Linked DNA regions of Sagittula sp. P11. The protein of the gene in region 4 interacts with the protein of the main gene of each other region in a pairwise test. Links are inferred from orthologs where the notes say so. Each region holds a gene or a part of one and is shown on either strand. Other genes may lie near its edges.

Region 1 (6,753 bases), 1.2 Mb from region 4 along the record:
GGTTTCCCTGCCTTGGGAAGCCTCCCGTCTGCGCGCGGAAAACGCATGCAGACGGGGGGCTTGCCAAGACGGGCGAAGGGGGTGCCTGTTGTCCGGATGTTCTGGGGAAGACCGGATATGGGGGCTGGGGTCAGATATTCAACTGTCGTGCGCGCCCCCTGCCTCCGAAACACCTGCGACACGGGTTCGAATCGCTCGAGCCCGTGGGAGACTTCCGAATATTCGGTAAAGCGCATGCGCGCAACCCCCCTTGACCGGGGCGCGCGGTTTTATGCACTTGGAGCAGAATGACAAAAAGCGCCGGTTCCGTCAAGGAGTCATGGAAAAACAACGCTATTCCGCGGCTGGCGTGCCGCTGCCGTGCCAACTCCGCCCGAACGCACAGCAAACCCTTCACGGATCCTCAAGAAGCCGGCACGCCCTTAATCATTTCTTAACCTTCCGGCAATTAGACATGCGAACTCCGTGCGTTGCGTGGTGGGCCCATGATATACAGACTCCTGGACCGCCTGTTTCCACGGTCCTTCACGCGAAAGATCCTGTTCGTCGCCTTCATCGGAACGCACATCCCGCTTCTCGCCTTCACGGTCTTCGTCCTGCTCGGCGACAGCCCCTGGTCCGGCGACAAGACGGGTGCGCTTCTGCTGATCCTCGGGGCGACGGTCGCCGGCACCGGCCTGACGCTGGTCCTGCTGCGGCGACTGCTCGCCCCGGTCTACGAGGTGACGCGCGCGCTGGCCGCCTTCGAGGAGCGGCGCGAATTCGCGCCCCTGCCCGACCGTCACCGCGACGAGGTGGGCTTTCTCATGGTCGCCACCAACCGGGTCCTGACGGAGGCGCAGCAGCGCATCCACCGCTACCGCTCGGAGGCAGAGACCGATCCCCTGACGACGCTCCTCAACCGGCGCGGGCTGATGCGCGCGCTCGAAGGGGTGGAACAGGGGTCGATCCTCGTGCTCGACATCGACGACTTCAAGGCGATCAACGACACCCACGGCCACCCCATCGGCGACGCGGTCCTGCAGGCCGTCGCCCGGCGCATCACCACGGCGGTGCGGGAAAAGGACATCGTCGCGCGCCTCGGCGGAGAGGAGTTCGTCGTCGTCATCAACGACCCGCGCACCGATCCGGAGGACGTGGCCGACCGTTTGCTGACCTCCATCGGCAGCACGCCTGTCGCGGGCATCGCCGTGACCGCCTCCATCGGAGTGGCCGACTATCGGGGCGACGCGCAGCAGGCGCTCATCAATGCCGATATGCGCACCTATGCCGCCAAGCGGCAGGGCAAGAACCGCTACTGCATCGGCACCTGATCCGGCCCGGCAGGGCACCCCGCAAAAAAACAAGCGCCCCCGGATGGGAGCGCTTGCCGTAAACCAGTCGTGAGACGGGAATTACTTGATCTCGACTTCGGCGCCTGCCTCTTCGAGCTTCTTCTTGAGTTCTTCGGCTTCGTCCTTGGAAACGCCTTCCTTGACGGCCTTGCCACCGGCTTCCACCAGTTCCTTGGCTTCTTTCAGGCCCAGGCCGGTGATGCCGCGGACTTCCTTGATCACGTTGATCTTCTTGTCGCCAGCGGACTTGAGGATCACGTCGAACTCGGTCTTTTCTTCTTCGGCTGCCGCGCCTGCGTCGCCTGCCGGGCCAGCCATCATGACTGCGCCGCCGGCGGCCGGCTCGATGCCGTACTCATCCTTGAGGATGGTCTTCAGTTCTTGTGCTTCGAGCAGGGTCAGGTTGACGATTTGCTCAGCAAGTGCTTTGAGATCTGCCATTTTGAGACTCTTTCAGATTTAGATATGGGTTCCAACGTCAGGGAGCATTCCCTACGCAGGTCGAAAGGTTGCTTACGCCGCCTCGCCCTTTTCCTCGATGGTGGTGAGGATGGAGGCGATGTTCGATGCAGGTGCGCCAATGGCGCCGGCGATGTTCGATGCGGGTGCGCCGATGCAGCCGACGATGGAAGCAATAAGCTCATCGCGCGACGGCATTTTCGACACGGCCTCGACACCGGCACGGTCCAGCGTGGTGCCACCCATGGCGCCACCAAGGATCTCAATCTTCTTGTTATCCTTGGCGAAGTCTTCGATGACCTTGGCCGCTGCGACCGGGTCCTCGGAGAAGGTAAGCACCGTCATGCCGTCCAGATACTTGGCGATCCCCTCGGCGGGGGTGCCCTGGACAGCAATCTTGGCGAGCTTGTTCTTGGCGACACGGACCGTTGCTTCACCAGCGCGAGCGCGGTTACGCAGATCCGTCATCTCTGCAACCGTGAGACCCTCGTAGTGGGCAACCACCACGACGCCAGAGCTTTCGAAGATCTGGCCGAGTTCCTCGACCAATTTCTCTTTCTGGGCTCTATCCACAGTTTCACTCCAGTTGTTGGAGGGCGGACCCTCCGGCTCTCAGTCGACCGGGTGTCCCCGATCACAAAGTCCGAATGAGGGTCGACGCATCCTGTGGGCCCGACGCAGAAGCGCGGGGCTGAAAAGATGTCTCTTCCCGTCTCAGGCAGGAATTACCGGGGCCATTTCAGGAAATGGAACCAACCCACCGTCTCGGACGAATTGCGGCGCCGAATACGAATCGCATCCGGCACCGCGAGGCCTGCATTAGCACCGGCCATTATTTCTTGCAATCATTCAATCAAATCCCGCCGCGCATCCGTTCGCGCAAGGCGACACTAAATTCCGCCGGGTCCTTTATCCCGTAGAGCTCCCGCACCAGCGGAGAGATCAAGGCCCGTTCCTGCGTCGCCTCGAACCCGCCCATGTCCGCCAGCATTCCCTGCTCGTACAGAAAATCGTCGGCGTAGCCGGTCAGCACCCATGACTTGTCGAAGGGCACCACCCCGCGCTTTGTCCGGTTCACCGCCCGGGCCAGCACGTTGGTGCAGTTGGAAAACAGCGTGTTGTACCAGCGCGGCTCCGTCACCAGTTCCTCGCTCTCGCGCAGCATCGCCTTTAGCACGGCGCGCTGCTGCTCGATGGGGATCGACAGCGGGTAGAGGTACAGCTGATCGCCCGCCCAGAACTCCGAATTGCCGAACATGTCGCGCTCGGTCGTCCAGACAAAGAAGTACTCGAAGACCGGCAGCACGGCGGCCAGCGGCGCGTTGTAGCTCTCGCCCTCTTCGCGCCGCGCCTCGACGGAGGCGACATAGGTCTTCCCGTCGCGAAAGCGGAAGGACAGCATGGTGTGGGCGATGGCCTCGCTGCCGGTGAACGGCTCGACCACGAAATAGGCCTGCTCCAGCTCCTCGGGGACGAGGGTCGCGTTGATCCAGGCCTCGCGCGCGACGCTGCCGTCGGGGGCGTAATCCCAGTTGCGGATATTGCGGATCACCGCCGCCTCCTCTCCGGCAGAGACCAGCGGCAGACGGCTGTGATCGGCGCGCCAGTCGCGGTCGTGCGACGGCAGCAGAACCACCCACGGCAGGTAGAGGACCACGGCGATTGCGGCCACGGCGATGGCGAAAACCTTGAGAACGCGCTTCATGCCGCCGTCTTACCGCGCCGCCGGGAAACGGCAAAGGCGGGATACCCTGACCCTGCCCGCCCCCTCCTGACAGCCCCTTCGGACAGTCCCAAAGAAAAAGGGCGCCCCGGCGGGACGCCCTCCTTCAATTCCTGGAGCGGTCGGCTCAGTTGCCGGTCGCGTTCGACACGTCGACGGTGACGCCCGGGCCCATGGAGGAAGACAGCGAGATCTTCTTCATGTAGGTGCCCTTCGCGCCCGTCGGCTTGGCCGCGGACACGGCGTTCACGAACGCGCGGATGTTCTCGGCCAGCTTGGCCTCGTCGAAGGAAACCTTGCCGACACCTGCGTGCACGACACCGGCCTTCTCCGCCTTGAACTGGACCTGACCGCCCTTGGCTGCCTCGACGGCTTCCTTGACGTCCATGGTCACGGTGCCGACCTTCGGGTTCGGCATCAGGTTCCGCGGGCCGAGGATCTTGCCCAGACGACCGACGATCGGCATCATGTCCGGCGTCGCGATGCAACGGTCGAACTCGATGGTGCCGCCCTGGATGGTTTCCATCAGGTCTTCGGCGCCGACGATGTCCGCACCGGCTTCCTTCGCCTCGTCAGCCTTCGGGCCACGTGCAAAGACTGCCACGCGGACGGTCTTGCCGGTGCCGTTCGGCAGGCCGACCACGCCGCGGACCATCTGGTCGGCGTGACGCGGGTCGACACCGAGGTTCATCGCGATTTCCACGGTCTCGTCGAACTTCGCATTGGAGTTCGACTTGATCAGGGAAACGGCTTCCTCGACGGTGATGTTTTCCTTGCCTTCGAAGGCTTCGCGGGCTGCACGGGTGCGCTTACCAAGTTTTGCCATGACGATTACCCTTTCACCTCGATGCCCATCGACCGGGCGGAGCCCAGGATGATCTGCATTGCCGCTTCGACGTCGTTCGCCGAAAGGTCCTTCATCTTGGCTTCGGCGATCTCGCGGACCTGCGCCACGGTGACGTGTGCGATGGTCTCACGGCCCGGCTTCTCGGCACCGCGGGGGCGGTTACGCTTGCCCACGGGCTTCAGACCGGCGGCCTTCTTCAGGTAGTAAGACGCGGGGGGCGTCTTGATGTCCATCGTGAAGGACTTGTCCTGGTAGTAGGTGATCACGGTCGGGCACGGCGCGCCGGGCTCCATTTCCTGCGTCTTGGCGTTGAACGCCTTGCAGAATTCCATGATGTTGATGCCGCGCTGACCCAGCGCCGGACCGACCGGCGGGGAGGGGTTGGCCTTGCCTGCAGGGATCTGCAGCTTCATCTTGCCGGCGAGCTTCTTTGCCATCGGCTTTCTCCTTTTCCATCTCCCCCGCGACGCGTCGAAGGGGCTTCTTGTGGCGTGGTCAGGTCCGGATCTCGCGTGACCCTCGCCTCCCACGGTGGATTGCGCGCAACCTGACGGTTCCGCAGCAACAGGGGCGCCGCATATAACCTCGGCGGCGGTTTGGCAAGTGATTCCGAAGGGCGGCCTGCCGTCGCGCGCTATTCTGCGGCAGGACGGGCCAGCAGCGGTGCACCGTCCCGCTCCATCTCGGCAAAGACCCAGTCCCGGAAGCTCCGGATCATCGGATCGTCGGCCCGCGCCTCCGGATAGGCGACAGAGTAGATCGTGACCGGCAGCGTCACCGTGTCGAACAGCCGCTCCAGCCGTCCCGCCTCCAGCGTTCCGCGCACCATCATGTCATAGGCCAGCGCCACGCCCTGCCCCTGTTCCGCCGCCGTCGTTGCCAGTTCGCAGTTCGGAAAGACCGGCCCGCGCGGCAGGGCGCGCGGCGCCACCCCCGCCGCGTCGAACCATTCGTCCCAGGCGTCCAGGACCTCGTCGTGCATCAGCCGCAGCCGCAGCAGGTCGGACGGCACCCGCACATCTTCCCGCTCCCGCAGCGCGGGCGAGATCACCGGGTAGCGGGCAGAGGTCATGAACGGCTCGGTGACGACGCCGGGCACGGGATCGTCAGCCCACTGGATCACAAGGTCGCTGTCGTTCGCGGCGAAATCGGTCGAGGGCGCCCCGACCGACACCCGCAGCCGCACGCGGTCGCCGAATCCCAGCCGGTCCAGCCGGGGCACCAGCCATCGCGCCGCAAAGCCCGGCGTGCAGAGGACACGGAACGGCCGCGCGCCCGCCTCCTTCACCGAACGGGTGGAGTCCTCGAAGGCATCCAGCAGCCCGGTCATCTTCCCGGCATAGCCGCGCCCGGTCAGCGTCAGGGAGATCCGGCCGCCCGTGCGCTCGAACAGCGCGGTGTCGAGGAACGCCTCAAGCGCCTTGATCTGGTGACTGACGGCAGAGGGGGTCAGGCACAGCTCCTCTGCGGCGGCCTTGAAGCTGAGATGCCGGGCCGCGGCCTCGAAGGCCCGCACGGCCGCGAACGGAGGGAATTTGCGCCCCATGGCTGAATTCCTTTCAACGGCTGGTGAAAATTGGTCTTTTGCGCCGGTGACGGGCCGATCGTAGCATCTTCTCACCAACTCTCAAAATTCGAACGAGGCCGGACATGAGCCCCTTTCACCGCTTCGGCGCGCCGCTCGGCTGCGCCCTGATGACACTCGTCTGCATGGCACCCGCCACCGTCGCCGCCGACGCAGACCCGCTGGCCTGGCGCGACGCCCCCACCATCGGGGCGCTCGTCTCGCACCTCGACGACTGGCTGGACACCCATTCCGACCTGCCCCGGCGCGACGGGCCGCCCCTTGTCCGGTGGATCGGCGCGGCCCGCGCGGCCAGCCTGCACACCGCGCGTCACGCATCCCAGGAAGGCATGGCGCGCGGCATGTACGACCCCGAGGCCGACACCATCTTCCTCGTGCGCCCGTGGGACATGAAAAACCCCTACGACGTGGGCGTGCTCCTGCACGAACTGACGCATTACCGGCAGGAAGAGGCGGGCCACTGGTACTGCGCGGGCGCGCAGGAACTGCCCGCCTACCGCCTGCAGGAAGAGTGGCTGGCGGACCTCGGCCTCGAAGCGGACATCAACTGGATCGCCGTCGTGCTGGAGGCAGGCTGCACACGCCGCGACATCCACCCCGACTGACCGGCCCCGCCCGCAGCAAAGGAAAAGGCCCGCGCGGATGCACGGGCCCGAAGGATCTGCCAGAAGATATGCGCCGTCGCTAATGACCGGCGGCGCGAAGGGCTCAGCCCTGCTTCGACACCTGGGTGAAGTCCAGCTCCACCGGGGTCTCGCGGCCGAAGATCGACACCGACACCGACAGGCGCTGGTTGTCCTCGTCG
Region 2 (6,835 bases), on a different replicon or contig from region 4:
TTGCGGTCATGGGCATGCACCCGGTGGGTTACTATGACCTGTCCGTGGCCGGCGTGCCGGTGCATTCCACCGCATTCCGCCCGCTCGACGACGCTGCGCTGCGCCGCAACCCGTTCCGCGTCTTCACCTCGCTGCTCCGGCTCGACCTGCTGGACGACGCCGACCTGCGCGACGCCGCCGCCGAGGTACTGGACCGCCGCGAAATCTTTACGCCGGGCTGTCTCGAACTGATCCACAAGGCCGAAGCCGATGGCGGTCTTTCCGAGGCCGACGCCGAGCGTTTCGTGGCCGAGGCGGTCGAGACCTTCCGCTGGCATGCCGAGGCAAACGTTCCCCACGCGCTTTACCGCCGCCTGCACGATGCGCACCGGCTGGTGGCCGACGTGGTGGCCTTCAAGGGTCCGCACATCAATCACCTTACTCCGCGCACGCTCGACATCGACCGCGTGCAGGAGATGATGCCGGATCGGGGAATCTCGCCGAAGGCCGTTGTGGAGGGACCGCCCACCCGCACCGTGCCGATCCTTCTGCGCCAGACCTCGTTCAAGGCGCTCGAAGAGCCGGTGAACTTCCCCGCTGATGACACCGGCGAGGCCGGTACCACGATTGGCCGCCACACCGCCCGCTTCGGCGAGATCGAGCAGCGCGGCATCGCGCTGACCCCGAGCGGCCAAGCCCTCTATGACCGCCTGCTGGCCGAGACGCGCAGCCGCATCACACCGGCCGCCGACGGCTCGAACGCCGACGCTTACCGCGCCACACTGGCCGAGGTGTTCGCGGCCTTCCCGGACGATCTGGAAACGCTGCGCAAGGACGGGCTGGGGTACTTCCGCTACTCGGCAACGGGCCAGCCCTGCAAGGATCCGTCCTGCGGATTGGATGCGCTGATCGCGCAAGGCTGCCTGCGTGCCGACCCCATTGTCTACGAGGATTTCCTGCCGGTTTCGGCCGCTGGGATCTTCCAGTCCAATCTCGGCGACGGCGCCGCTCAGGCCTTCGTCGCCAACCCCAACCGTGCGCGCTTCGAGGAAGACCTCGGCGCGCCCGTGCATGACCTGTTCTTCCGCTATGCCGAGACCGAGGCACGATCGCTCGCCGAGGCCCGTATCGAGCTGAGCCGGAGCCACCAGACGGCCTGACCCGGGCAGCGGCACGACCGCCCGAAGGCCCACACCCCGTACACCGAAAAGACAACCGACCAATCAAGGAACCCTCTCATGAGCACCCCTCTCAAGCAGACCACCGCCGACACGATGGCAGCCTGCGGCGCGACCGCCGATCTTGCCGTCGCGGGCGGCATGTCCGTCATCTCTCCCGTGACCGGCGAGCCCGTCGCCAGCCTTGCCGAGCATTCCGTCCCCGACACCGAGGCCGCCATCGCCAAGGCCAACGACGCCTTCCGCACCTGGCGGCTTGTCCCTGCCCCTCGCCGTGGTGAGCTGGTGCGCCTCTTCGCCGAAGAGCTGCGCAAGGCCAAGGAAGACCTGGGCCGCATGGTCTCCATCGAGGCGGGCAAATCCCCGTCCGAAGGCCTTGGCGAAGTGCAGGAGATGATCGACATCTGCGACTTCGCGGTTGGCCTCTCGCGCCAGCTCTACGGCCTGACCATCGCCACCGAACGCCCCGGCCACCGCATGATGGAAACCTGGCATCCGCTGGGCGTAGTCGGCATCATCACGGCATTCAACTTCCCCTGCGCGCCGTGGTGCTGGAACGCGGCCCTCGCTCTGGTCTGCGGCGATCCGGTGATCTGGAAGCCGTCCGAAAAGACCCCGCTGACCGCGCTGGCCTGCCAGGCGGTGTTCGAACGCGCGCTGGCGCGTTTCGGTGACGACGCGCCCGAAGGCCTCAGCCAGGTGCTGGTCGGCGGCCCCGCCGTGGGCGAGGCGCTGGTGGACAGCCCTAAGGTCGCGCTGATCTCGGCCACCGGGTCCACCCGCATGGGCCGGATCGTCGGCCCCAAGGTCGCGGCGCGCTTCGGCAAGTGCATCCTCGAACTAGGCGGCAACAACGCCGGTATCGTCTGCCCCTCTGCCGATCTGGACATGGCGCTGCGCGCCATCGCCTTCGGCGCGATGGGCACGGCGGGCCAGCGCTGCACCACCATGCGCCGGCTCTTCGTGCATGACAGCATCTATGATCAGATCGTGCCCGCGCTGAAGAAGGCCTACACCTCCGTTTCGGTGGGCAATCCGCTGGAAACCGAGGCGCTGGTCGGCCCGCTGATCGACAAGACGGCCTTCGACTCCATGGGTGAGGCGCTGAAGGAAGCGGCCGGGCTGGGCGGGACTGTTCACGGCGGCGAGCGCCAGGACGTCGGTCCGGAGACGGCCTATTACGTCAAGCCCGCGCTGGTCGAGATGCCGAAGCAGGAAGGCCCGATGCTGCGGGAGACCTTCGCCCCGATCCTATACGTGATGAAGTACAGCGACTTCGACGAGGTGCTCGAGCTGCACAACGATGTCGGCGGCGGGCTGTCCTCTTCGATCTTCACCACGGACCTGCGCGAGATGGAAACCTTCCTTTCGGCACGCGGATCTGACTGCGGCATTGCCAACGTCAACATCGGCACCTCGGGCGCCGAGATCGGTGGCGCCTTCGGCGGCGAGAAAGAGACCGGCGGCGGCCGCGAAAGCGGTTCGGACGCATGGCGCGCCTACATGCGCCGTGCCACCAACACGATCAACTACTCGCGCGAGTTGCCGCTGGCACAGGGCGTGGTCTTCAATATCGACTGACCATGAACACCGCAGTCGCATCAGACTTCCGGCCCGCCGAGCGCATCGAGTCGCTCGGCGTGTCCGAAATCCTCGCGATCGGGGCGCGTGCTGCAGAGCTGCGCGCCTCGGGTCGCGACATCATCAGTCTCGGGGCGGGCGAGCCTGATTTCGACACGCCCGACCACATCAAGCAGGCAGCCTGGGACGCCATGCAGCGCGGGGAGACCAAGTACACCGCGCTGCCCGGCACCGCCGCGCTCAGGACCGCGATTGCCGGCAAGTTCGCCCGCGAGAACGGACTGAGCTATTCAACGTCCGAGATCATCGCCTGCACCGGCGCCAAGCAGGTGATCTACAACGCCATGATGGCGTCGCTGAATCCCGGCGACGAGGTCATCATCCCAACCCCCTACTGGGTCACCTATTCCGATATCGTCGAGCTTTGCGGCGGCATTCCGGTTCTGGTGCCCTGCGCCGCCGAGCAGGGCTTCCGACTGAGCGCCACGCAGCTGCGCGAGGCGATCACGCCGCGCACCCGCTGGCTGATGCTGAACTCGCCCTCCAACCCGTCGGGTGCGGCCTATGCGGCCGAACACCTGCGGCCGCTCTTGGATGTGCTGCTGGAGGAACCGCATGTCTGGCTGATGGTCGACGACATGTACGAACACATCGTCTACGATGGTTTTCGCCATGTCACCCCGGTGGCCATCGAGCCCGCGCTGAAAGAGCGTACCCTGACCATAAACGGCGTCTCCAAGGCCTATGCGATGACCGGCTGGCGCCTTGGCTATGCCGGTGGTCCCGTGCCGCTGATCAAGGCCATGACGGTGATCCAGAGTCAGTCGACCTCGGCCGCGAACACGATCAGCCAGGCGGCAACCATCGCCGCACTGGAGGGGCCGCAGGATTTCCTGGCGGAACGGGCCGAAGCCTTCCGCGCCCGCCGCGATCTTGTGGTTGACGCGCTGAATGCCATCCCCGGCCTTGCCTGTCGCAGTCCCGAAGGCGCCTTTTATGCCTTCGCCGAATGCGGTGGTGTGATGGGGCGCCAGACGCCGGACGGAACGCGGCTGGACACCGACCGCGCGTTCTGCGCCTGGCTGATGGAAACGGCGGATGTTGCAGTCGTGCCGGGCACCGCCTTCGGCCTGCCGGGGCATTTCCGCGTGTCCTACGCCACCGACACCGAAACGCTGAAGACCGCTATGGCCCGCATCGCGGCTGCCTGTGCAACCCTGTCGGATCCGGCCTGAATAAACATCCGGGACGCCGGGAAGCCGGCGTCCTCTCCTGCAAGGGCTGGGCCATGACACCCTGCGCAGACAGTCGGGACACTTGAGCCGCTGCCGGATCTTCGTCACAACGGCTGGCGCTGGAGGTTCGTGTGAAACGGATCGGCTGACGGCGTGCCTGCGCCGCGATCGGGATGGAGACCGCCAATGTCTGACAGTGGAACCTCAGGGTCTACATCGCCTTGGTCCGCGCAGGCGCGCGGGGACGGCCTGCTTTACCTGTCCTCGGCCGACATCGAGAGCCTGAACCTCTCTCCCACGGCACTGCGCCGCGCCATTGCTGCAGCGATCCGGCAGCGGTCCGCACCCGTCCGTGGCGGCGGCCTGAAGACGCGGGTGCAGCTGGATGAGGGCCGCTTCTTCATGTCGATGTCCGATGCGGATGACGGGCTTGGTCTGGGCGTGACCAAGTGGATCGGATACTCGGCCGACAACGCGCGGCGCGACCTTCCTGCCATCAGTGCGCAGATCATCGTGAACGATGCCGTCACTGGCCGCGCCGTGGCGATCATGGACGGCAGCTGGATCACGACACACCGCACCGCTGCCCTGTCAGCCCTCGCGGCCGAGGCGCTGGCCAGGCCGGGCGCGTCCAACCTCGGCGTGTTGGGGTGCGGCGTGCAGGCGCACAGCAACCTCTCGGCGCTGGCGGACGTGCTGCCTAGGCTGCGCAGGGTCCGCGCGTTTTCACGCAGCACGGCGTCGGCGGAGGCGCTTGCGCTGCGGGCACGCGAGATGGGGTTCGAAGCCGAGGTCATGCAGGACCCCGAGGCGCTCGCCGCCGCGAGCGACGTGGTGGTGAGCTGCCTGCCCAGCATCGACAGCATCCCGCCCATCGTACGCCCGCAGGTGTTGCGCCCCGGAGCGCTGGCAATCGGGGTCGACCTCGGGCGCGCATGGCATCGCGATGGCCTCACGGACTATCTGGACGGATTCTTCACCGACGATCTTGCCGCGCTCGAACGCAACGGCGGCAATGCGGCTCTGGCGCATCAAGGCCGCTATGATGGCGACCTCGCCGCACTCCTGACTGGAGCGCATCCCGGCCGCGTGGACGATGCGCAGCGCCTGATGTTCCTGTTCCCCGGCATGCCGCTGGCCGACCTGGCGGTCGCACGGCTTGCAATGACGGAGGCTGCCGAAAAAGGTCTCGGCACCCTGCTGCCCCGCTGACCGGGCACGCATCACGGCCACAGGCACGGGCACCACTGTGAGCGGCCCCGGACCGAGCTGGTCAATAGCGCTGCGACCCACTTCAGCCCTTTCACTGGACCATGGGCGCAGGCATGCGTCGCCCATGGTCTACCTTCGTAGGCGCGGCCTCAGGCCGGTTCGGACATCAGCCTGTCGCGCAGCGCGAGCATGTCCGTGCAGACATCTTCGAGGTCCGCAACGTCGAAGCCGTCCGCATGGGCAAACCCTTCGGCGTGCAGCAACTCGGCGAGCCGACCGTTATAGCTCGCCCGTCCACCCGAGACGGTAAGCCCGCCCGCGTGTTCGAACGCGTCGTTCCAGGCGATGGCTTCGGCCTCGGTGACGCTGCCGGGCAGATCAAGGCTCAACACCCCGGTCTGTGACAGTTTCACGGGATATCCACCCGGCAGGCCATTCGGCCCAGGAACGTGCCCGGTCCAGGCGGCTCCGGCTGCAAGGGCCAGGATCAGGGTGACGCCGCTGGCCCCCGAGATCTCGATGGCGGGCTCCGGCGTCAGCTTGCACTCGGAGAAGGTCGCGAAGGGGTCGGTAATCTCACGATCATCGGAGAAGATGCGCGGCGCGGGGCCGGCGCGCTCTGCCGCTGGCTGGCGCCAGGGTTTGAGGCACTGGTAATGTGCCAACACCCTCAGCGTGCCCGCCGGACGCGCGCTGGCGCCACGGAAGACGTTTGACAGGATCGCGACATTGCCGGTCCCGCACAGCACGTCATGGCCCATGGCCGTGATCATCCCGTTGACCACGTCCGGGAAGGAGCAGTTGATCAGCGGTGTCGTCGGGCACAGCTTGCTGATTGCTGCCGCCATGCGCGCGGACATCAGCGCCTGGAAGACGGCGGTGGCGCTGAGCCCGCCTTCGGCCACCAGCTCTGTCCAGCGCGACCCCTTGTCCGAGATCACCGAGGAGGTCTGGATCGACGCCGCCTGTACCACGATGCGGGGCTGTAATTCCGACAGGAGCGCCTCGCTCGCGCCCTCCTCAAGCAGGTCGATCCGGTGCGCCCTGAAGCCGGCAGGCGTGCCGAACATGGCGGCCCGGGCATTGCCCGCGGTCTGCAGCCATTGCAGCCGGTCGACGTTGCGCCCGGCGATGACCACCGAGACAGGCTCTTTTGCGGTGGCCGCGATGTCGAGAGCGATGCGGCCGGCGAACATTCCGGTGCCGGTGATGAGAACGTCGGTCGTCATACGGTGTGGGCCTTTCTGGTGTTCTTGCGTTCCCAGCGTTCGGGCGACTTCGGCAAGAGATGCTTGCGGATCCGCTGGCTTGGCGTCTTGGGGAACTCGTCGATGAAGGCGATGAAGCGCGGCTGCTGGTAGGGGGCGAGCTTGTCGCTCAACCAGCGGCTGATCTCCTCGGCATCCGGTTTGGTACCGGGGGTTGGCCGCACGAAAAGCTGGATGTCATATTCGCCGATTTCGGCGGGCACACCGACCATGGCGGATTCCTCGATCTGCGGGTGCCGGTTGGCAACGCTTTCGACTTCGTGTGCCGAGACGTTCTCGCCCATGCAGCGCACGCTGTCGCCCACCCTGCCATGGAACCGCAGCATACCGTCCTCGCCCCAAGAGCCGGTGTCACCGGTGTGGAACCCGTCTGGCTGCAGCG
Region 3 (6,836 bases), 720 kb from region 4 along the record:
GCGTGTACTTCGGATCGACCGCAATCGACCGCATCGTCGTGATCGACCGGTTCATCGCGCCGAGCGGCCCCTTTTCTGCGGGCACCTCGCTCACTTCGCGGAAGAAGACATAGCTGTTGTTGTGGAACAGCAGCTCTTCGCCCAGCATCGGATTGCTGCGGACCCATGCCTTGATGACCTGCGCGGACACCTGGTGCATGTTGAACAGGCCGCGCCGGACCAGTTCCTTGCCGATGGACCGGTAATCGTGCCCGTTCGATCCACCGTAACCCACGCGAATGTGACGACCGTCCGGGAAACGCACCCGCCCGGAACCCTGGATCTGCAGAAAGAACAGCTCCACCGGGTCGTCGACCCAGGCGATTTCCAGACCGCGCCCCTCCATGACCCCGGAGGTCAGGATATCGCGGCGGCTCAGCCACGGGCGGTTGAGGCGCGCTTCGGGCGGCATGGCATAGATCGGATATTGGTAGCGACCTGATCGGAACGGCGCTCCGTCGAGTTCAGGCTCGAAATAGCCGGTGAACAGCGGTTCGGCCCCGTCGCTGATGACAACCGGCCGGAACAGCAGTTCGAAGAAGCCGCGCGCATCGTTCGTGGACAGAGCGAGTTTGCACAGCGCCCGCCAATCGGGATCGTTCATGTCGCCGCAGGTGTTGCGGAACACCTCAAGCGCCGCAAGGTGGTCGTCCTCTGCCCAGCCTTCGAGGCCGTCGAAATCCAGCACAGTGTACGAGGTCTCGTCCTCGCCTTCCGCCGAGGCGCTCATGGAAAAGAGAACCAGCGAAAGCGCGAAGACAAGTCGGATCATTCGTCCGTGGCGACCAGTTGCCAGTTGGGATCGTCTGCGCCCATGACGCGCGCGTAGGTCCAGATGTCCTTCTGACGCTTCACCGCGGTCGGGGATCCTTCGACGACTTCACCCTCGGCGTTCTTCACGACAGAGGTCAGTTCGCCGACGTAGCGCACGGTGATTTCCGCCTCGCGCGTGTCGGGGTCGAAAGATGCGCCAGCCAGCGTCATTTCGCGAACGCCGACAAAATTCGCCTCGATGGTCAGGCCTTCGGCCTCGCGGGCCTCCACCACGTCGGAGAAGGTCTCGAAAACGTCATCGGCGAGGAACGGCTTCAACCCCTCGATATCGCCCCGTTCGAAGCCCATGAGGATCATCTCGTAAGCCCCGCGCGCCCCGCCAAGGAACTCCGACACGGAGAAGCTCGGCTCCACCCGTTTCATCGCGGCCAGCGCGTTGGCGGCATCGCTGCCCTCTGCGACGTGGTCGGTGATGTCGTGGTCAGGACCACCTTCGATCACCTCGAAGTCGCGGCGCGACGTGGTTTCCTTGCTCTTGCCGGAAGGCGTTGGCCGCTCGAACCCGTCGCGCGTCCCCAGCACGCTGCGCAGACGCAGCACGAGGAAGACGGCGATCCCGGCCAGGACAAGAAGCTGGAGGAGCGGATTCTGCATCGGGGCCTCATGATGGGTACGGATGGAAACTTTGGCTTCGGGTTCCTATGTAGGTGACGTGTCTGAACAAGTCCACACGGGCGGCGGTGAAGTGAACCGTTGGCCGGATATGGTTCGGACATTGGTCAAGGAGGAATGCGCATGTGGCTGTTTCTGGTCTTTCTGATGGTCCCGCTGATCGAGATCGCCCTTTTCATCCAGGTGGGCGGGCTGATTGGCCTGTTGCCGACGCTTGCCATCGTCGTGCTGACAGCGATCATCGGCACGTACCTCGTGCGGTCGCAGGGCGCGCGGGCGCTTGCCGACCTCAGACGCAGCTTTTCCGAACTTCAGGACCCCAGTGAGCCGCTGGCACATGGCGCGATGATCCTTCTGTCGGGCGCGCTCCTACTGACTCCGGGGTTCTTCACCGATGCCGTGGGCTTTGCCCTGCTCGTCCCGGGCGTCCGGTCCGCCGTGATGCGTTGGGCGCGCCAGCGGATCAAGGTGACGCGTTTCCAGATGGGGCCCGAACCGCAGCGCCCCCCGCACCGCGACCCGACCCCTGCACGCGGTGATGTGATCGACGGTGATTTTACCGAAGTTCCGCAGGGCAAGTCGCCGAACCACCCCGGTTCCGGCTGGACGAGGCATTGAGAAACCCATCGGCGCCTGTTAATCCAGCTTTCAAGAAATTCAACCGGAGTACAATTCATGGCAGATTCCAACGGGGCAGCCCAAGCGCCTCAGCCGCCCAAGATGAACGTGCTTGCGCAGTTTATCCGTGACCTTTCGTTCGAGAACATCCTTTCCCAGAAAGGCGTGTCCGGCGAAGTGCAGCCCGACGTCCAGGTCCAGGTCAACCTCGACGCCAAGAAGCGGACGCCGGAGCACCAGTTCGAAGTCGTCATGAAGTTGAAGGTGGAGTCGAAGGCTAAGGAGTCTTCCGAAATCCTATTTATCCTCGAACTCGACTACGTGGGTGTGTTCCACATCGAGAACGTCCCCGAGGACCAGCTTCACCCGTTCCTGCTGATCGAATGCCCGCGGATGCTTTTCCCGTTCGTACGCCGCATCGTGTCGGACGTGTCCCGCGACGGTGGCTTCCCGCCGCTGAACCTGGAAACGATCGACTTCCTCGCGCTCTACCGTGCGGAGCTTCAGCGCCGCGCCGCCGCGCAGCAGGAAGCCTCCAGCGTTCCGACGCAGTAAGTCAGCGGAACGCGATCAGGACCGGTTCCAGATCGCGTTTTCCCCGAGCTTCCCGACAAAGGCGGCGTGAGCCGCCTTTTCCGTGTCCGTCAGGCGCGATGGCAACGGCGTGGACCGCGGCTTCGGCCGCCAGTTCGTCACTGTTTCACCGACACTCGGAGTGGAGGACGCAGCGGTCAGCCCGAAATCCGGCTGCTTGCCCCCGATAAGCTCGAGGTAGACCTCAGCCAGAATTTCAGAGTCGAGAAGCGCGCCGTGCAGCGTCCGCGACGAGTTGTCGATCCCGAACCGGCGGCAGAGCGCGTCGAGCGAAGCAGGTGAGCCGGGGAATTTCCGGCGTGCGATGTCCAGAGTGTCGATGGCGCAGTCCTTGGCCAGCGTCGGACGGTTGGCCCAGCGAAGTTCGGCGTTCAGGAATTTGACGTCGAAGGCGGCGTTGTGGATCACCAGTTTCGAGTCACCGATGAAGGCGCGGAACTCGTCGACGATCTTGGCAAAGACCGGCTTGTCGCGCAGGAAATCGTCGCCCAGGCCGTGGACGGCAAAGGCCTCCTGCGGCATGGACCGTTCCGGGTTGATGTACTGGTGATAGGTGTTGCCGGTCGGAACGTGGTTGAACAGTTCCACGGCACCGATCTCGACGATGCGGTCGCCCTGCTCCGGCTCGAACCCCGTGGTTTCCGTATCGAGTACGATTTCACGCATGTCTCAGCCTTTCTTCGATCTCATCCAGGATGTGCAGCACCTGCGCGCGCGCATGTTCAGGCGTATCCGTCTCTATCGTCCATGTCGACCGGGCGCATTTTTCCTCGGACGGCATCTGCCGGGCCAGGATGCGCTCAAGGTCCGCATCGGTCATCGTGCCCCGGGCAAGGACCCGCTCCCGCTGTATTTCACGTGAAACAAAGACGCAGGCGGTCGCGTCCATCTCGGCGTCGCCGCCCGTCTCGAACAACAGCGGAATGTCGAACACCACGATCCTGTCGGCGTTGTCCCTGACGAATGCCTCGCGATCTGCCCTGACCAGCGGATGCACGATGCGTTCGAGATCGGGCAAGGCCTCGGGATCACCCCCAATCAGGGTCTTCAGCACGTCGCGGGACACCGCACCGTCCCGGATGGCGTCAGGAAAACGCTCTCCGATCGGATCGACCGCGGCGCCACCAGCGGAATAGAGCCTGTGCACCGCGGCGTCGGCATCCCAGACGGCACATCCCTCGGCGGCAAAGATCGCTGCCGTCGACGACTTGCCCATGCCGATGGACCCGGTCAGCCCCAGCTTGAACCTCATCGCAGGACGGCGGCGCGTGTCGCTTCGTCGACCTCTGGCCGTGTGCCGAACCACCGCTCGAAACCGGGCACCGCCTGGTGCAGCAACATGCCGAGACCGTCGACCACCGTGCTGCCGGCACGCTCGGCCTCGCGCAGGAGACGGGTCTGGAGCGGCGTATAGACGAGATCGGACACCACCATGTCCGGAGTGAGCGCATCCAGCGGAACGCGGAACTCCGGCTTGCCGGTCATGCCGAGGGACGTCGTGTTCACCACCGTGCGGCAATCCTCGATGATGTTGCCGGCCTGCACCCAATCGTGCACCTGAACTCGGTTGCCGAAATCGGACCGCAGCTGTTCCGCCCGCACACGTGTCCGGTTGGTCAGCCGGATTTCGGGCACACCCACGTCGATCAGGGATGCGATGACGGCACGGGCCGCGCCCCCTGCCCCGAACACCACCGCCGGCCCGGCGGAGGGATCCCAATCCGGCGCCGACTGCCTGAGGTTCTCGGTGAACCCATAACCGTCGGTGTTGTCGGCGTGGATCCTGCCGTCCTTTCTAAAGATCAGGGTGTTCGCCGCGCCGATCAGCGTCGCCCGGTCAGACGCGAGATCGGCAATCTCCAGGATCTTCTCCTTGTAAGGGATCGTGACGTTGACGCCCATGAAACCGAGTTCCGGCAAGAGCCGGATGGTCTCGGCGAGTTTGTCGGCGGGCACCTCGATGGGAATATAGTGTCCCGGAATCCCGTGCTTCCTGAGCCAGTGCGCGAACAGACGCGGCGACCTCGAATGCGCGATGGGCTTGCCGATGACGGCGGCGAGAGGAATTCGAGGCAGGGTCATGAAGGGATGGTTCCTCTGACGGACAGGAAGTTGAGCAGTTCGAGCATGGGGAGCCCGAGAATCGTGAAATGGCTGCCTTCTACGCGCGCGAAGAGACGTATGCCTTCCTTCTCGAGCTTGTAGCCACCGACGGAGGAGCCGACGTCAGGCCAGTTCCTGTCGAGGTAGGCGTCGAGGTAGGCGTCCGAAAAGGTGCGCATCGTCAGCCGCGCGGTGCCGACGTGCCGCCAGACCGACTTACCCTCTTCATAGATGACGGCTGCGGAGAGAAGCTGATGTGTCTCGCCGCGCAGAGAGACAAGCTGACCGCGCGCCTCTTCGCGGCTGACAGGTTTCGACAGGATGGCGCCCTTGAACGCCAGCACCTGATCACAACCCAGAACCAGGCCTGACGGATGCCGCCCGGACACCTTCTGCGCCTTAGCTTCTGCCAGGGTATCGGCGATATCCCGCGGCGTCGCGCCTTCGGCAAGCAGCGATTCCCGAATCATGTCTTCGTCGATCCGGGCGGGCTCTGACGCGACGTTCAGGCCGGCGGACCGGAGCAGGCTGGCGCGGATTTCGGAGCCGGAAGCGAGGATCAGGTCCTCTTTCATGGGGATAAATCTTGGTATGAGTGTGTGGGCTGGATCGATGACGTTTGTGCGAAAATTCGGTTCTACATGCAAGCACGGGAAAGATCGCGAGTTCCGCCCTCGCCCTTCGCCGGGCTTGCCCATGTTGACGAGGATATCTCATGGCGCGTGACAATCGCGGTCGGATGCTGTTCATCCCGTGGTTTTCCAACCCCGCTCCTGCGCGATTTCATATGCATAAATTATTGAAATAAATAAATATTTCTAAGTTCATTGTCAGGTCGTCCAGAGACGATCCCCGAAGTTCTCCATAGGTCGGCGGCGTGTTGGTAAGTGTGTTTACCGTTCCTTAATCCACAGAAATCCCGCTCCCATATCACTTCAAAAACCTTTCTAAATCTTTACTTTATCTATCTTGGAATGACCGGGGACACCGCCCGGAAGTCAGGCATTGACTTCGGATGGTCGGAAGGACTACCTCTCTGTCGTTCCTGTTCTGGATCATGTTCTCCCTAGAAACGAAGAAAGCGCGACACCTCTTGCTGTCGCGATGTGGCGTATGAGCGAAGAAAAACTGAACCTTGCCGATCTGAAAGCGCAAAGCCCCAAGGACCTCTTGGCCATGGCGGAAGAGCTGGAGATCGAGAACGCCTCGACCATGCGCAAGGGCGAGATGATGTTCCAGATCCTCCGGGAGCGCGCCGACGAAGGCTGGCTCATCTACGGGGACGGCGTTCTGGAGGTGCTTCAGGACGGTTTCGGTTTCCTCCGCTCTCCGGAGGCGAACTACCTGCCGGGTCCGGATGACATCTACGTATCGCCCGACATGATCCGGAAGTATTCGCTGCGGACCGGGGACAGCATCGAGGGCGAGATCCGAGCGCCTGACAATGAGGAGCGCTACTTTGCCCTGGTGTCCGTAGCTGCGATCAACTTCGAAGATCCGGAACGGGCACGCCACAAGATCGCCTTCGACAACCTGACGCCGCTGTATCCCGATGAACGCCTGAAGATGGAGATCGAGGATCCGACCATCAAGGACCGTTCCGCCCGGATCATCGACCTGGTGTCGCCCATCGGCAAGGGCCAGCGGTCGCTGATCGTCGCGCCGCCGCGCACGGGTAAGACGGTGCTGCTGCAGAACATCGCGGCGTCGATCGAGAAGAACCACCCGGAGTGCTACCTGATCGTCCTTCTGATCGACGAGCGTCCGGAAGAAGTGACCGACATGCAGCGTTCGGTGAAAGGCGAGGTGATCTCCTCGACCTTCGACGAACCGGCGACACGGCACGTGGCCGTCAGTGAAATGGTGATCGAGAAGGCCAAGCGTCTTGTCGAACATAAACGAGATGTTGTTATTCTTCTCGACTCCATCACAAGACTTGGTAGGGCGTTCAACACTGTTGTTCCGTCGTCCGGCAAGGTCCTGACCGGCGGTGTCGATGCAAACGCCCTGCAACGTCCGAAGCGTTTCTTCGGTGC
Region 4 (7,885 bases):
GCGTGAGCGGGGGCGCGGGATCGAATGCGGCCTCTTGCTCCGCGAGGGCGGCGCTGGAGAGTTCTGTTGCGTCGTTCATGGCGGGGAAACGGTGTACTTGCTGAAGAGCGGGGACCTACGGGACGTTTTCACAAAATCCAGCCTGAGGGCGAATAAAGGCATGAGTGGGGCCGGATTGTTGATATTTTGCGCACAGCGGGACACGGGTTACATCTCAGAGTAGTCTACGCGACCGGCGTGTCTGGGGGAAGGGGAGACACCAATTCGTGTAGCCGACCTCCGGGTTTCTGTCATCTTTCGCGTCGCGGGGTGTTCCAGCCGGTCCGTGAAACGCTGTAGTCTGCGGCCATGGCAGATCCGCGATTCATCCACCTCCGCACCCACACCGAATATTCTCTTCTCGAAGGCGCGCTCCGGCTGAAGAAGCTGCCGGGCATGTGTGCCGACATGGGGATGCCCGCCGTGGCGGTCACCGACACCAACAACCTGTTCGCCGCGCTGGAATTTTCCGTGGGCGCCGCCGGGGCGGGCGTGCAGCCGATCATCGGCTGCCAGATCGACCTGCGCTATTTCGAGCACGCCCCGGGCGAGCGGATCAGGCCGCCGGCGCCGGTGGTGCTGCTGGCCCAGACGGAGCGCGGCTACGAGCATCTGATGAAGCTCAATTCCTGCCTGTACCTGCGCCGCGACAACGAGCTGGCGCATGTGACGCTGGACGAACTGGAGGCGCATTCGGAGGACGTGATCTGCCTGTCGGGCGGGCCGGACGGGCCGGTGGGGCGGCTTCTGCGCACCAATTCGCGGGCGGCGGCGCAGACGCTGATGACCCGGCTGCATTCGATCTTCGAAGACCGGCTGTACGTCGAGCTGCAGCGCCACCCCGGCGAGGACGGCACGCCGCCCGAGGCGGAGCAACTGACGGAGCGCGGCTTTGTCGAGATGGCCTACGAGATGGGCCTGCCGCTGGTCGCGACGAACGACGTCTATTTCCCGAAGTCCACCATGTACGAGGCGCATGACGCGATGATCTGCATCGCGGAGGGCGCCTATGTCGACCAGCAGGAACCGCGCCGCCGCCTGACGCCGCAGCACTACCTGAAGACCCCGCAGGAGATGGCGGTGCTGTTCGCCGACCTGCCGGAGGCGCTGGAAAACACCGTCGAGATCGCGAAGCGCTGTGCCTTCATGGCCTATCGCCGCGACCCGATCCTGCCGCGTTTCGCCGACGACGAGGTGACGGAACTGCGCCGCATGGCGAACGAGGGGCTGCAGGCGCGTCTGGCCGTGATCCCGCATGCCGTGCCGGTGGAGGAATACCAGAAGCGGCTCGACTTCGAGCTGGGGATCATCGAGGGGATGGGCTTCCCCGGCTACTTCCTGATCGTTGCGGATTTCATCCAGTGGGCCAAGGACCAGGACATCCCGGTCGGGCCGGGGCGGGGCTCGGGCGCGGGGTCGCTGGTGGCCTACGCGCTGACGATCACCGACCTCGACCCGCTCCGCTATTCGCTGCTGTTCGAACGCTTCCTGAACCCGGAACGCGTGTCGATGCCCGACTTCGACATCGACTTCTGCATGGATCGCCGCGAGGAGGTGATCCAGTACGTGCAGCAGAAGTACGGCCATGACCGGGTCGCGCAGATCATCACCTTCGGCGCGCTCCTGTCGAAGGCGGCGGTGCGCGACATGGGCCGGGTCCTGCAGATGCCCTACGGGCAGGTGGACCGCCTGTCGAAGATGATCCCGGTGGAGGGGGTCAAACCCGTGTCCATCGAGCAGGCGCTGCGGGACGAGCCGCGGCTGGCCGAGGAGGCGCGGAACGAGGAGGTCGTCGACCGGCTGCTGAAATACGGGATGCAGGTGGAGGGGCTGCTGCGCAGCGCCGGCACGCACGCGGCGGGCGTGGTCATCGCCGACCGCCCCACGGACGAGCTGGTGCCGCTCTACCGCGACCCGCGTTCCGACATGCCGGCGACGCAGTTCAACATGAAGTGGGTGGAGCAGGCCGGTCTGGTGAAGTTCGACTTCCTCGGCCTGAAGACGCTGACGGTGATCCAGAACGCCATGGACCTGATCTTCAAGTCCGGGCGCCCGCTGCATGTCGCCGCCGACGGCACGCAGCTGTACGAGCCGCCGGAGGGGGCGGAGAACCAGATCAACCTGATCCCGCTGGACGACAAGGTCACCTACAAGCTCTATGCCTCGGCCAAGACGGTGGCGGTGTTCCAGGTGGAAAGCTCGGGCATGATGGATGCGCTCAAGCGCATGAAGCCCACCTGCATCGAGGACATCGTGGCGCTTGTGGCGCTGTACCGCCCCGGCCCGATGGAGAACATCCCGGTCTATTGCGAGGTCAAGAACGGCCTGCGCGAGATCACGTCCGTCCACCCGTCCATCGACCACATCCTGGCCGAGACGCAGGGCATCATCGTTTACCAGGAACAGGTGATGCAGATCGCGCAGGAGATGGCGGGCTACTCGCTCGGCGGCGCCGACCTGCTGCGCCGCGCGATGGGCAAGAAGATCAAGGAGGCGATGGACGCCGAACGGCCCAAGTTCGAACAGGGCGCGGCGAAGAACGGGGTGGAGAAGAAGAAGGCCACCGAGGTCTTCGACCTTCTGGAGAAGTTCGCCAACTACGGCTTCAACAAGTCGCACGCGGCGGCCTACGCGGTGGTCAGCTACCAGACCGCGTGGCTCAAGGCGAACCACCCGGTGGAGTTCATGGCGGGCGTCATGAACTGCGATATCCACCTGACTGACAAGCTGGCCGTCTATTTCGAGGAGGTCCGCAAGGGGCTGGGCCTGCCGTGGGTGCCGCCCTGCGTGAACCGCTCGCTCGCGACGTTCGACGTGGTGGAGGGGCAGCTTGTCTATGCCCTGGGCGCACTGAAGAACGTGGGCCTCGAGGCGATGAAGCTGGTGGTGGAGGGGCGCGACGGGCGGCCGTTCTCGACCGTCTTCGACTTTGCCCGCCGCGTGGACCTGAAGAAGATCGGCAAGCGTCCTCTGGAGATGATGGCGCGGGCGGGCTGTTTCGACGTGCTCGACCCGAACCGCCGGCGGCTGTTCGATTCGCTCGACGCGCTGGTGGCCTATTCGGCGGCGATCCACGAGCAGAAGAGCTCCGCCCAGGTGTCGCTGTTCGGCGAGGCGGGCGACGATCTGCCGGAGCCGCGCCTGTCGCCGGTGTCCGACTGGCTGCCCGCCGAACGGCTGGCGGAGGAGTTCAAGGCGGTGGGCTTCTACCTGTCCGGTCACCCGCTCGACGATTACATGCCCGCGCTGAAGCGGCAGGACGTGGTGACGCTGGACGAGGTCATGGCCAAGGCCGAGCGCGGCCCGCTGGTGGCCAAGCTGGCGGGCGTCGTGGCCGGACGGCAGGAACGCAAGTCGGCGCGCGGCAACCGTTTTGCCTTTGCGCAGCTGTCGGACCCGACCGGCGCCTACGAGGTCACGCTGTTCTCCGAGACGCTGGAGAAGTCGCGCGAACACCTCGAGACCGGGTCGAAGGTCGTCGTCACCGTCGAGGCGACGATGGAGAGCGACCAGTTGAAACTGCTGGGCCGGGCGGTGATGCCGGTGGATGCGGCGGCGGCGCAGGGCGGCCCTTCGGGGATGCGGATCTTCGTCGACACGGAGATGGCGCTGAGCCAGATCGCCAGCGTGCTGGGCCGCGCCGCCGAGCAGTTGCCGAAGGCGCCGCGCGCGCCGATCGTGCTGCGGCTGGCGGCGCCGGGCCTGCCGGGCGAGGTGGAGATGGACCTTTCCGAACGCTTCCCCGTCACGCCGGAGATCAAGGGCGCGGTGAAATCGCTCGACGGGGTGCTGGCGGTCGAAGACTTCTGAGCCGGTCCCGGCGATCGCATGGGGCCTGCGCGGTGTGCGGAGACCGCCGCGGAAAGGGGCGGTTTCCCGCCTGACGGGCAGACCTATCCCATGGGAGAGTGGACCTCGCGTGCGCTGCTGCTGTACGAGGGTCGAAACCGCCAGGGGACGAAATGCGCAAAGTTTTCATCGGAATGTCACTGGTCCTGCTGGCCTCGGGCTGCGGCGATCCCCTGAAGGACGTGCCGCGCCTGGCCGATGTGCCGGTGGAGACCGAGGCCGGGCAGGCCGATGTCCTTGCCACCAGTGCCGATGCCGAAACGCTTCCCGTCGCGCCCGTGGCCGACACCGCGCCGCAGCGGGGCCTGCTCGGTTTCCTGAAGGGCAAGGCCGACGCTGCGCAGGCCACGACGACGGTGGCTGCTGCGGAAGACGCTGCTGCGGACGAGGCCGTCACCGACGATCTGGACGACGTGGGCTCTGCCCCTGACGATGCGGAGGTGGTTGTCGTCGAAGCGGAGGAAGCGCCGCGGCGGCGCGGCCTCTTCGGGCTGGGCGGCGGCGATGTGCAGCTTGCGGCGGCCACCACGTCTGGCGCGCCCCGGGTCAACCGCCGTGCTGCGCCGCGCCCCGGCGCCCCTGACGCGCGCGAGATCGCCTATGGCACCACCGTGCCTTACGGGCAGATCGCCCGGGTCTGCGGCGTGCCGGGCGCAAAGCTGGGGCCGGTCACGCAGACATGGCCCGAAGGCGGTCGGGGCTACCAGCTGCACGACAGCACGCCCGGCTCGACCGGCGCGCATACCTTCTACATGACCGGCTTCAAGGACGGCTGCGCACGGCAGTTCACCGCCGCGCTGGTGATCTTCGGCTCGCCGGAAAGCTGGGAACAGATCCACTACGGCCCGGCGGGCGAATCCCTGCCGGTGCTGGCGACCGACGTGGCCTACGAGGGCGTGAAGTCCAAGGTCTGCCGCGTCGGCAAGGGCAAGCCCTGCGGCTCGCGCATGAAGGCGCTGGAGCGGGACACGGTCTTTGTCTCGGTCTACGAGCGGTTCGAGGACAACACCCGCTGGAAGAACATCCTGCTGCACGACGGCGAAGTGGTTGCCATGGACATGAAGAACTGAAGAACTGAAGAACTGAGGCACGGCGGCGGTGACGCCTTGTGCTTTCGGCCCGTTCCGTTAGGTTGATATCAAACCGATCCGGGAGGGGCAGATGCTGACCGTCTATGGCGAGGGCCGGGGGTTCCGGGTCGTCTGGCTGCTGGAGGAGATGGGCCTGCCCTACCGCTTCCGCCCGGTCGACATGCTGGCCGGGGTGGAGAACGACCCGGAGTTCCTGCAGATCAACCCCAGCGGGTTCATCCCGGCGCTGGTGGACGGCGCCACGGTGATGGTCGAATCCATCGCCATCATGGACTACCTTCTGGCCCGTTACGGTCCGCACCCCCTTGCCCCGGACCCGCAGTCGGACGCCTTTGCGCCTTACCGGCAGTTCCTCATGATGGGCGAGGCGGGGCTTGCGGGCGCGTCCTACTGGGTGCTGAACGCGCGGTTCCTGCCCACCGAGGCCGAGCGCGACAACCCCACCGTCCGCCACGCGCTGCGCCAGTATCACAACCGGATGAAGCTGGTGCGCCGCCAGCTCGAACGCACGCGCTATCTTGCCGGAGGCGGTTTCACCGCCGCCGACATCTCGGTCGCCTATGCGCTGCTCCAGTCGTGGAAAAGCGCCGGGATCGCGCTGGAGGCGCCGGAAGCCGCCTACCTCGACCGCTGCCGCGACCGCGACGGTTTCAGGCGCGCGCTGGAGGTCTGCACGTCGCACGCCTCGTGGGGGTGAGAGGGGGCGTGACGCCGTTCGTGGTGCATCTGTCCGCTCGTCGGTGGCGAAAGGCCGGGATATCGGGGCTGGTGTACCCGGCATGGGATGGGTGTGGGCGCTGAGGTTTCCGGGGAAACCCCGCTTGCCCACCGGCCGCGAAAGGCGGTGCTTTCGCGGCCTAGTAATGCGGGGGTTTTTCGTCGCCGAGGAAGATGCTGCCGGCGGTGTCGGCGTCCCGCTGGGCCTCGCGGCGGAGCAGGATTTCCACCCGCCGGGAAACGTCCCGCAATTCGCGGTCCTGTCGGGCCACCACGTCGGACAGGTCGTCGACCGTCCGGAGGAGGTGGGCCATCTGCTCTTCGAGGCGACTCATGTCATCGGTCATGTCCTGGTCCTCCTTCAGTTGGCAGAGGGCTCATGGTTATTTGCATGAGCCCGTCTCCGCAAGGGCAGGCTTGCTTGCCCATGCCACGCCTTCCCGGTAGAGGGTGCGCGACAATGCAGCAGTGTAACCGGGACCGGTGCCATGGCCAAAGTGAAGAAAGCCCCCCGCCCCAAGGCTCAGACGCCCAAGGGGTTCCGCGACTATTTCGGGCACGAGGTGCGTGAGCGCACCGAGATGCTGTCGAAGATCGCCGGGGTGTACCATCGGTACGGCTTCGAGGCGCTGGAGTCCTCGGCGGTGGAGACGGTCGAGGCGCTTGGCAAGTTCCTGCCGGACGTGGACCGCCCGAACGAGGGCGTATTCGCCTGGCAGGACGAGGACGACAACTGGATGGCGCTGCGCTACGACCTGACGGCGCCGCTGGCCCGGGTCTATGCCGAGCACCGCAACGACCTGCCGCTGCCCTACCGGCGCTTTGCCATGGGGCCGGTCTGGCGCAACGAGAAGCCGGGACCGGGGCGCTACCGCCAGTTCTACCAGTGCGATGCGGACACCGTGGGCGCGGCGAGCGTGGCGGCGGACGCGGAGATCTGCGCGATGCTGGCCGACTGCCTCGAAGAGCTGGGCATCCCGCGCGGCGACTACCTGATCCGGGTGAACAACCGGAAGGTCCTGAACGGCGTGCTTCAGGCGATGGGCGTCGCCGACGAGGAACAGGCGGCTGCGGTCCTGCGCACCATCGACAAGTTCGACAAGGTCGGCGAGTCCGGCGTGCGCGAGCTTCTGGGCAAGGGCCGGCTGGATGCCTCCGGCGCCTATATCGACGGCGTGGGGCTTGCGCCTGAGCAGGCGGAGCCGGTGCTGGCCTTCCTTACGGCTCGCCAAAGTGTCCGCAGTACGTATGTCGCGAACCTGTCTGAGGCAGCGCTTCAAGGCAATTTCGATATGTTCGGTCGCTTTGAAAGCGTCGTGCGGGCAATGTTGTCGCAAGAGACGGGGGGAAATGAGGCCGAATTTGTACCTGCTAACATCGCAAACATCGCCACCCTGATGCTCTTGGAACAAATTGTTGGTCACTCCGAAGTCGGCAAGGAGGGTGTGCAAGAGCTGGATGAAATCGTCGCGCTTCTCATGGCGCAGGGCTATGGTCCCGACCGCATCGTGATCGATCCGTCGGTGGTGCGTGGCCTGGGCTATTACACCGGGCCGGTGTTCGAGGCAGAGCTGACCTTCAAGATTCCCGACGAGAAGGGCCGCAAGCGGCAGTTCGGATCTGTCGCGGGCGGCGGGCGCTACGACGATCTGGTGAAGCGCTTCACCGGGCAGGTTGTGCCCGCGACGGGTGTCTCCATCGGTGTGGACCGGCTGCTGGCGGCGCTGCGCGAGAAGGGCCGCGTCGGCGGGTCGGAGACCGGGCCGGTGGTCGTCACCGTGATGGACCGCGACCGCATGGCCGATTACCAGGCGATGGTGGCGGAGCTGCGGCAGGCGGGCATCCGGGCGGAGGTCTACCTCGGCAACCCGAAGAACTTCGGCAACCAGCTCAAGTACGCGGACAAGCGCCACTCGCCGGTGGCGGTCATCGAGGGCGGTGACGAGAAGGCGCGCGGCGTTGTGCAGATCAAGGACCTGATCCTCGGCGCGAAGATCGCCGAGAACGCCTCGCTCGAGGAATGGAAGGAACGGCCCTCGCAGTACGAGGTGGCCCGCGGCGACCTCGTGGCCAAGGTCCGCGAGATCCTGGAGGGGCAGGCGTGACCCTGCAGGCCTACAGGGCGAAGGCCTTTGCGCTGCGCGACCGGTTCGAGGCGGCGGGCGCCGTGCCCGTCGACTGTGCCGTGC

Evidence for each region.
Region 1: the proteins of dnaE (region 4) and rplL interact in binary tests that used the Escherichia coli proteins (3 or more experiments, as listed by UniProt). The link is inferred for Sagittula sp. P11 from one-to-one orthologs.
Region 2: the proteins of dnaE (region 4) and CDO87_RS23390 interact in binary tests that used the Escherichia coli proteins (3 or more experiments, as listed by UniProt). The link is inferred for Sagittula sp. P11 from one-to-one orthologs.
Region 3: the proteins of dnaE (region 4) and dnaQ interact in binary tests that used the Escherichia coli proteins (3 or more experiments, as listed by UniProt). The link is inferred for Sagittula sp. P11 from one-to-one orthologs.

The regions. Positions count from the first base shown.
Region 1 is NZ_CP021913.1:1,654,647-1,661,399, forward strand. What follows is about bases 86-3,002. They hold rplL (50S ribosomal protein L7/L12), read right to left. Parts: upstream 1,776-3,002; coding sequence 1,395-1,775; downstream 86-1,394. Other genes in these bases: CDO87_RS08090 (GGDEF domain-containing protein), read left to right, coding at 486-1,313; rplJ (50S ribosomal protein L10), read right to left, coding at 1,848-2,366; CDO87_RS08105 (DUF4105 domain-containing protein), read right to left, coding at 2,647-3,002. Outside these bases: more of CDO87_RS08105, read right to left, coding at 3,003-3,498; rplA (50S ribosomal protein L1), read right to left, coding at 3,644-4,342; rplK (50S ribosomal protein L11), read right to left, coding at 4,348-4,800; CDO87_RS08120 (LysR substrate-binding domain-containing protein), read right to left, coding at 4,998-5,909; CDO87_RS08125 (DUF6647 family protein), read left to right, coding at 6,014-6,553; transcription termination/antitermination protein NusG, read right to left, coding at 6,657-6,753. UniProt on the Escherichia coli protein: The binding site for several of the GTPase factors involved in protein synthesis (IF-2, EF-Tu, EF-G and RF3). Is thus essential for accurate translation.
Region 2 is NZ_CP021914.1:290,959-297,793, forward strand. Bases 1,855-4,853 are described here. They hold CDO87_RS23390 (pyridoxal phosphate-dependent aminotransferase), read left to right. Parts: upstream 1,855-2,734; coding sequence 2,735-3,973; downstream 3,974-4,853. Other genes in these bases: CDO87_RS23385 (aldehyde dehydrogenase family protein), read left to right, coding at 1,855-2,738; CDO87_RS23395 (ornithine cyclodeaminase family protein), read left to right, coding at 4,160-4,853. Also shown: CDO87_RS23380 (VOC family protein), read left to right, coding at 1-1,139; more of CDO87_RS23385, read left to right, coding at 1,254-1,854; more of CDO87_RS23395, read left to right, coding at 4,854-5,185; CDO87_RS23400 (hypothetical protein), read right to left, coding at 5,335-6,414; CDO87_RS23405 (class I adenylate-forming enzyme family protein), read right to left, coding at 6,411-6,835. UniProt on the Escherichia coli protein: Shows aminotransferase activity with methionine and histidine as substrates, and to a lesser extent also with phenylalanine.
Region 3 is NZ_CP021913.1:2,097,027-2,103,862, reverse strand. Bases 1,519-4,518 are described here. They hold dnaQ (DNA polymerase III subunit epsilon), read right to left. Parts: upstream 3,364-4,518; coding sequence 2,674-3,363; downstream 1,519-2,673. Other genes in these bases: CDO87_RS10250 (shikimate dehydrogenase), read right to left, coding at 3,946-4,518; coaE (dephospho-CoA kinase), read right to left, coding at 3,356-3,949; secB (protein-export chaperone SecB), read left to right, coding at 2,161-2,658; CDO87_RS10270 (FxsA family protein), read left to right, coding at 1,609-2,103. Outside these bases: CDO87_RS10280 (murein transglycosylase A), read right to left, coding at 1-769; CDO87_RS10275 (Tim44/TimA family putative adaptor protein), read right to left, coding at 808-1,467; more of CDO87_RS10250, read right to left, coding at 4,519-4,779; CDO87_RS10245 (nucleoside triphosphate pyrophosphatase), read right to left, coding at 4,776-5,375; transcription termination factor Rho, read left to right, coding at 5,914-6,836. UniProt on the Escherichia coli protein: DNA polymerase III is a complex, multichain enzyme responsible for most of the replicative synthesis in bacteria. The epsilon subunit contain the editing function and is a proofreading 3'-5' exonuclease.
Region 4 is NZ_CP021913.1:2,816,293-2,824,177, forward strand. Bases 1-4,049 are described here. They hold dnaE (DNA polymerase III subunit alpha), read left to right. Parts: upstream 1-348; coding sequence 349-3,849; downstream 3,850-4,049. Other genes in these bases: CDO87_RS13605 (alpha/beta hydrolase), read right to left, coding at 1-79; CDO87_RS13615 (MGMT family protein), read left to right, coding at 4,002-4,049. Outside these bases: more of CDO87_RS13615, read left to right, coding at 4,050-4,958; CDO87_RS13620 (glutathione S-transferase family protein), read left to right, coding at 5,050-5,676; CDO87_RS13625 (SlyX family protein), read right to left, coding at 5,837-6,043; hisS (histidine--tRNA ligase), read left to right, coding at 6,185-7,801; CDO87_RS13635 (ATP phosphoribosyltransferase regulatory subunit), read left to right, coding at 7,798-7,885. UniProt on the Escherichia coli protein: DNA polymerase III is a complex, multichain enzyme responsible for most of the replicative synthesis in bacteria. This DNA polymerase also exhibits 3' to 5' exonuclease activity. The alpha chain is the DNA polymerase catalytic subunit.